One region of the Rhodococcus sp. P4_F3_2 genome, then DNA from elsewhere that is predicted to be linked to it. Evidence: riboswitches for the same ligand, from Rfam matches in the RefSeq annotation. Region 1 holds a riboswitch; each other region holds the start of a gene.
What was found. Region 1 has a riboswitch for cobalamin ahead of cobN (cobaltochelatase subunit CobN). Riboswitches for the same ligand answer to the same signal wherever they lie in the genome.
Positions count from the first base shown of each region.

Region 1 (2,262 bases):
CAACACCCGGACTACCTGCTCGGCAGCCCATTCGTCGAGGTCGAAGATGTGCACCGATCGCCACGGCGTCACGACAACGGGCTTGTCGACGGCGGCCAGGAACTCGGCCAGCCGAGCGTCGAGCAGCCCGAATCGCAAGCCTCCGCCCAGGGCTACGGTCCCGTCGCGCTGCTCGAGCCAGCCGATGGTGGGCCGTGCATCCGGCGTGAGGTCCGCAGCACCGGTGGACTCGGCGCTCAGACCCAGCTGCTCGAGGGTGCGTTCGATTCCGTCCGGAACCTCGGCCAGGCGCCAGTGCTTGTCGCGGACGTCGAGGAATGATCGAGCCGCCTCGAGGAGCAATTCGACGGCGTCGTCCGCCTGGACGAGATGAGTGGTGTGGTGACCGGCGAGCACCAGTGAATGCTCGGTGGCGCTGCGCGCATGGAGTCCGAAATCGCCCCGTAGCCCGGTGATGTCTCCGCGCCCGTCGTCGAGGGTGAACAGGGTTCGCCCTGGCAGATCCGCCAATGCTTGATCCGCTTGGATCGCCGAATCGAGACGGTGGACCAGTTCACGAATGTCGGCTACGCCCCCGATACGGCCGGACAGTGGGGACGCGAGGATGTTGCGCACTCGCTCGTGCGTCGCGGACGGCAGCAGGCCGGCCGACGCGATTCGCGCCGCGAAGGCTTCGGGGTCCGAGACCGAGCGCAGTTGGACGTTGCCCCTCGAGGTGAGTTCCATCTGCCCGTTGCCGAGATCGCGCGCTGCGTCGGCGAGCGTCTGCAATTGGACCGGGGTGAGGAGTCCGCCGGGTAGGCGCACGCGTGCCAGCGCGCCGTCGGCGGCGTGGTGAACTTGCAGTGCACCCGGGCACGCGTCTGGCTGTGAACGGTCCGTGGGCATGGCTCCAGGGTACGACCTGTCATGAGTGCCTTCTGCGGACCGGTAGCATCACCACCACCAGTGACGGCAGTTGAGGAAACCGGTGAAAGTCCGGTGCGGTCGCGCCACTGTGAGTGTTGCTCGAGCGGGACGTGTTTCCGCTCGGAAACACAAGTCAGACCCTCAACCGCCGTCGATGACAGATCTGTGCCACGGGGCGCGAAACCCCAGGAAGGCTTCACCCGTGATTCTTCTGCTCTCCACGTCCGACACCGATCTGCTGAGCGCCCGCGCCAGCCAGGAAGCCGGCGACGGCGTCTCCTATCGCTGGGCCAACCCCTCACGCTTGCTGGTCTCGGAGGACTTGCCGCCCTTGCTCGACGGCGTCGACCTCGTGATCGTTCGTATTCTCGGCAGCCGTCGCAGTTGGGAAGACGGCTTGGAGATGGTCCTCGCCTCCGGACTGCCCGTAGTCGTTCTCGGCGGCGAGCACGCGCCGGATGCCGACCTCATGGAGTGCTCGACGGTCTCCGCCGGTGTTGCTGCCGAGGCGCACAACTACCTGGCCGAGGGTGGCGCACAGAATCTGGCACAGTTGCACCACTTCCTCTCCGACACCGTCCTGCTCACCGGCCACGGTTTCGAGCCGCCGGCTCACCTGCCTTCCTGGGGCATCGCTGATTTCGCGCCCGATCTCGACTCGGCGAGCGGTCCGGTCATCGCAGTTCTGTACTACCGCGCCCAGCATTTGGCCGGAAACACCCGGTATATCCAGGCGTTGTGCGACGCGGTCGCCGAGGCCGGTGGCACCGCGCTCCCGATCTACTGCGCATCTCTGCGAACCGCAGAAGCCGAACTTTTGAGCACGCTCCGCCGCGCCGACGCTATGGTCGTGACAGTTCTTGCTGCCGGCGGCACCAAGCCCGCCACCGCGTCCGCTGGTGGGGACGACGAAGCCTGGGACGTCGCCGCACTCGCTGCACTCGACGTCCCGATCCTGCAGGGGCTGTGCCTGACCAGTAGCCGCGCCACCTGGGACGAGAACGACGACGGACTGTCGCCTCTCGACGTCGCGACGCAGGTGGCGGTGCCGGAGTTCGACGGTCGCATCATCACCGTCCCGTTCTCCTTCAAGGAAATCGACTCCGACGGGCTGTCCACGTACGTCCCCGATGTCGAGCGCGCTGCCCGTGTCGCCGGCATCGCAGTCCGTCACGGCAAGCTTCGTCACATTCCGACCACCCAGCGTCGCGTTGCTCTGATGCTCTCGGCGTACCCGACCAAGCACGCCCGTATCGGCAACGCCGTCGGCCTCGACACTCCGGCGAGCGCAATCGATCTGCTCACCGAAATGCGTTCTGCCGGTTACGACCTCGGTCCGGTCGACGGCCCTGA
Region 1 is NZ_JBFUJN010000018.1:105,250-107,511, forward strand. Features, by position in the region: gene cobG (precorrin-3B synthase) at 1-888, opposite strand, end outside; adenosylcobalamin (AdoCbl) riboswitch at 951-1,062, shown strand; gene cobN (cobaltochelatase subunit CobN) at 1,112-2,262, shown strand, end outside.

Region 2 (2,262 bases), on a different contig from region 1:
AACCGGCGCGCCTGGAACCACTGCCCGTGCGACGTGGACGGTGTTGCCGTTCCACTCCCACCACGTCGGGGTCGGCGCCGGCATGTGATCGGTGTACCGGTCGGGCATAAACTTCGAGTAATCGGCGCTGGTCACCTAAACAATTCTCGGTATCGGCGTCGCGGCTGACAACTCGCATCGGAGGACCGTGTCGACTCGGCGGAAAAGGCCCTCCCAGCAGCGCTCGAGGGCTACCTACGACGCGATCCTGGAGGCAGCTACTCGCGTTTTCGCGTCGGAGGGCATGGCAGCGACCACCAACCGGATCGCTGACGAAGCAGGGGTGTCGGTGGGCTCGCTCTACCAGTATTTCGGCGACAAGTACGAGATCCTTGCGGAGTTGGCGAACCGTCACGTGAGTGCTGCGCGGGAGAGTTTTGCGCTCTGCCTTGCCGACATCGTCGAGCGTGAACTCGCCCCGGACGAGGCCGTCCGGATGTTGGTGGAGTGCGCGGTCGAAGTGAACAGTAAGCCGCGAGAGTTCTTTCACCTGCTCTACGATCAGGTTCCGCGTACGCGTGAGCTCATCGAGCAGGTCGAAGGAATGAATCGGCAACTGGTACTGGGTTTTTCGGAATACTTGCAGAGCCGCGGTTTCAGTGCGGACGATGCGTTGCTGACGTCGCGGCTGACTGTGACTGCCGTGGACAGCCAGGTGCATCGGGTTGTGCTGGAATCGGATTCACCCGGAGAACTTCGAGTGCGAACGGAAGCCGTCGTGCGGCAGGCGAGATCGATGATCGCGTCGGAATCCTGATCCGGTGTGCGGAATGGTGACCACAGTCCGTTATGGTTCTGACGTCATCATCGAGGTAATGGGAAGTCGGTGCAATTCCGGCGCGGTCCCGCCACTGTGAGGTCGTCCATGCGTCGACCGTAGCCAGATACCACCCTCGTTGACGTTGTGTCATGCCACGAGGATGGATCGGTCACACCATGAATGCTGTTGGCGGAGCTCTGTCTCCACCTACCCACCTGCCTTCGCCGAAGGCTGGTGCGCCTCGAGGACGGCTCAGTCCGGGTATCGTGCTGCCCGCTCTGCTGGTCGTCACCGTGCTCTCTGCTGTGTGCGCGTTGGCATTCGGATCCGAGATGCTCCCCGTGTCCACTGTGGTGGACGTGGTGCACTCGCGCTTCGGAGGCCCACCCGTCACGCGTTCCGAACTTGCGATCGTGTGGGGGATCAGAGCACCGCGGGTACTGCTCGGTCTGGCCGTCGGCGCTGGTCTTGCCGTCGCCGGCGCGGTGGTGCAAACCCTCGTTCGTAACGCTCTTGCCGATCCCCACCTGCTGGGAGTGTCGTCCGGCGCGAGTGTCGGTGCCACCGCCGTCATCACCACCGGACTGTTCGCCGGCGCGGGAGTGTGGGCGCTCAGTTTCGGCGCGATGATCGGGGCGTTGGGAGCTGCGATTCTCGTCTTCACCATCGCGACGCTGCAAGGCGGTATCACTCCACTGCGATTGGTTCTGACCGGCACCGTTACCGCATCCGCCCTGTCGGCGATCGCGAGTTTTCTGGTGCTGCGTACCAATGATTCCCAGGCCGCGCAGTCCGTATTGTTCTGGCTCCTGGGAAGTTTGGCCGGGGCATCCTGGGACAAGTTGTGGGCGCCGGTCATCGTTGTGTTCCTGCTGACGGCAGCGGTGTTCGCCCTGCACGGTTGGCTGGATGCGCTGGCGGCCGGACCGGACGTCGCGGCTTCGCTCGGTATTCCCATCCGAACCCTGCGAAACGTGCTGTTCGGCGTGCTGGCAGCGTTGGTCGGCACGATGGTTGCAGTGTCCGGCGCGATTGCCTTCGTAGGCTTGGTCATACCGCACGTCACACGCATGCTCGTCGGAGCCAGACATCGAGTGGTGTTGCCGGCGGCAGCGCTGATCGGCGCGTCGTTCCTGGTGTGGGTCGACGTCGTGGCGCGGACCTCGTTGCGGCCGACCGAGATCCCGCTGAGCGTGGTGACCGGGGTGATCGGTGCCCCGCTGTTTCTCCTGCTTCTCGGCCGTCGGCGCTACCGATTCGGTGGCAGTTCGTGAGCGCCCGCGCCCTGGCGGTGACCGCGTCCGGAGTCGTTGTCCGCATCGACCGCCGAACCGTCGTCAAGGGCGTCGACATCGCGGCGGACGCCGGTGCAGTAGTCGGCGTCGTCGGTCCGAACGGATCGGGCAAGTCGACTTTGTTGCGTGCGCTTGCCGGTCTCGGACCGATCGCTGACGGTGACGTCC
Region 2 is NZ_JBFUJN010000002.1:270,989-273,250, forward strand. Features, by position in the region: gene AC1DWA_RS03925 (alpha/beta hydrolase) at 1-135, opposite strand, end outside; gene AC1DWA_RS03930 (TetR/AcrR family transcriptional regulator) at 188-796, shown strand; cobalamin riboswitch at 813-948, shown strand; gene AC1DWA_RS03935 (FecCD family ABC transporter permease) at 1,066-2,073, shown strand; gene AC1DWA_RS03940 (ABC transporter ATP-binding protein) at 2,070-2,262, shown strand, end outside.
Region 2: another riboswitch for cobalamin. It lies ahead of AC1DWA_RS03935 (FecCD family ABC transporter permease); the one in region 1 lies ahead of cobN (cobaltochelatase subunit CobN).

Region 3 (2,262 bases), on a different contig from region 1:
CAGGGCGTTGATGCGATGCCCCAGAATGGCAAGCAGCGCAGGCACAGCGGTCAGCGACAGAACTGCCGCGCTCAGTACTGCTGCGATCGCACCGAAACCCAAAGACCGGATGACGGCCTGCGGGAAAACGAGCATGCCGCTGAACGCGCAGATCAGCAGCAGACCCGAGAACATGACGGTGCGACCCGCGGTCAGAACTGTCCGCTGCGCAGCCGCTCCCGGGTCCGAGCCCGAATTCAGTTCTTCACGGAACCGACCGACCACGAACAGTCCGTAGTCGATTGCAAGTCCCAACCCGAGAAGAGAAGCAACGTTGATCGAGAACGAGGACACATCGGTGATCAGCGTGAGGATTCGCAGAACCGCCAAGGCGCTCAAGACACTGAGTACACCCACGAACACCGGAACCGCCGCAGCGACGACGCCGCCGAAGATGAAGACCAGCAGCACCAGAGTGATCGGAATGGCGATGGCTTCGGCGACCACCAGGTCTTTCTCCAGCTTGGTGTTGAACGCGACGCCGACAACGGTATTACCCGCGAATTGTGCCTCGGCACCTTCAACTTCGAGCTTCGGCAAGAGATCGGCGAAAGTGGCCGGTGTGACGCCCGAGTCCGGTGCCAACGTGATCGCAACGGCCGCCATGGATCCGTCGTTCGAGAGCAGACTGGCCTTGGCCGCGGCGTCCGTTCCCCAATACGACTTCACCGACGCGGTCGGCACTTCCGTTTTGAACTGGTCGACGGCGGCCGTTACTGCCGGCCCGATGTCGTCGAGGGTCTTGCCGTCGGTGGGTGAGTAGATCGCGATGATGTCCGGGGTCTGCGGCCCGAGATTGTCTTCGATGATGTCCGCAACCTTCGCGGAGTCGCTGCCCGGATCGATGAAGCCGCCCTGGCTGAGCTTGCCGAACACTCCGAGTCCCCACACCCCACTGATGAGAACTATCAGAACCGCGAGGCTCAGTACCCACCATTTCCGGGCGACGACGGTTTGGGCCCAGCGTGTCATGTATCAACTCCGGTGTGTGGGGGCGTCTGGCCAGATCGACTGTAGTGGGCGTTTGGTCTTGAATCGGAAACGTCATGCATACTGCTCGAAGCACTTGCAAGCCACGCGTGTGGGGGAAGCCGGTCCGAATCCGGCGCTGACCCGCAACGGTAGGTCGATTCTCGGTAGTCACCGAGCGTCGGCAAGCCCGATTACCCACCGCGCGGTGTGCGACATCCATTCGTCGTGGTCTACGAAAAGGAAGTCCAGCAGGAGCTCTGGCCGAGTATCAGTGTGCGGGCGGAGTTGTCTGTCGGATTCTCATTCGTGGCTCAGAGCCCTTACGAGGTCCCCGTGTCACTTCAGTTCTCCCCGTCCCGCGCCGCCGCTGTTCTCATCGCGGTCGCCTTGGTTTCGGCAGGTTGTTCCAAAGGCCAGGAATCAGAGTCCGCGTCTGCTGCGGAATCCTTCGCACAGCCTGTGTCCGTGACCAACTGCGATCGAGAGATGACCTTCGACTCGCCGCCGCAGCGCATCGTGTCTTTGAACGGGCATGTCACCGAGGCGCTCATCGAAATCGGTGCGGGTGACCGGATCGTCGGTCGGGCGTACAGCGACAACCCGCCAACTGCCGAGACCGCCGATGTATTCAACAAGATTCCCAGCCTCTCCGATACGTTCCCCAGCATGGAGCAGGTTCTCGACGTCGACCCGGACTTCGTGGTCGGAGGAATGACCAGTGCCTTCAACGAGAAGCAGGGCCGTTCCCGAGACGCCTTCGGCGAGCGCGGAATCAACACCTTCTTGTTCTCCGAATACTGTGGCACCGGTTTCCCCGACATCGGATTGCTCGAGAACGACTACACGCAACTCGGTCGAGTCCTGGGCGTTGAAGATTCCGCCCGCGAGGTCGCAGAGGAGATCAGCGATGGTCTCGATACCGTCCGCGCTTCGGTCGGGGACGCGGCGCCGGTACCGACCTTCTTCTACGACAGTGGTGACCAGGTTCCGACGACTATCGGCGGAGTCGGCGTCGGTCAATTGGTCGCGGAATACTCCGGTGTCTCGAACATCTTCGCCGAAGGGACAAAGCCCTACATCGACGCATCGTGGGAAGCTGTTGCCGAGCGTGCACCCCAGGCGATCGTGGTCATCGACTACGGCGACAAGACGGCCGACCAGAAGATCGACTTCCTCCGTGCCCAGCCGTTGATGGCGACCACCCCTGCTATGCAGCAGAACCGGTTCGTCGTGGTTCCTCTCGCGGACCTG
Region 3 is NZ_JBFUJN010000003.1:114,340-116,601, reverse strand. Features, by position in the region: gene AC1DWA_RS04550 (MMPL family transporter) at 1-1,011, opposite strand, end outside; cobalamin riboswitch at 1,081-1,228, shown strand; gene AC1DWA_RS04545 (ABC transporter substrate-binding protein) at 1,345-2,262, shown strand, end outside.
Region 3: another riboswitch for cobalamin. It lies ahead of AC1DWA_RS04545 (ABC transporter substrate-binding protein); the one in region 1 lies ahead of cobN (cobaltochelatase subunit CobN).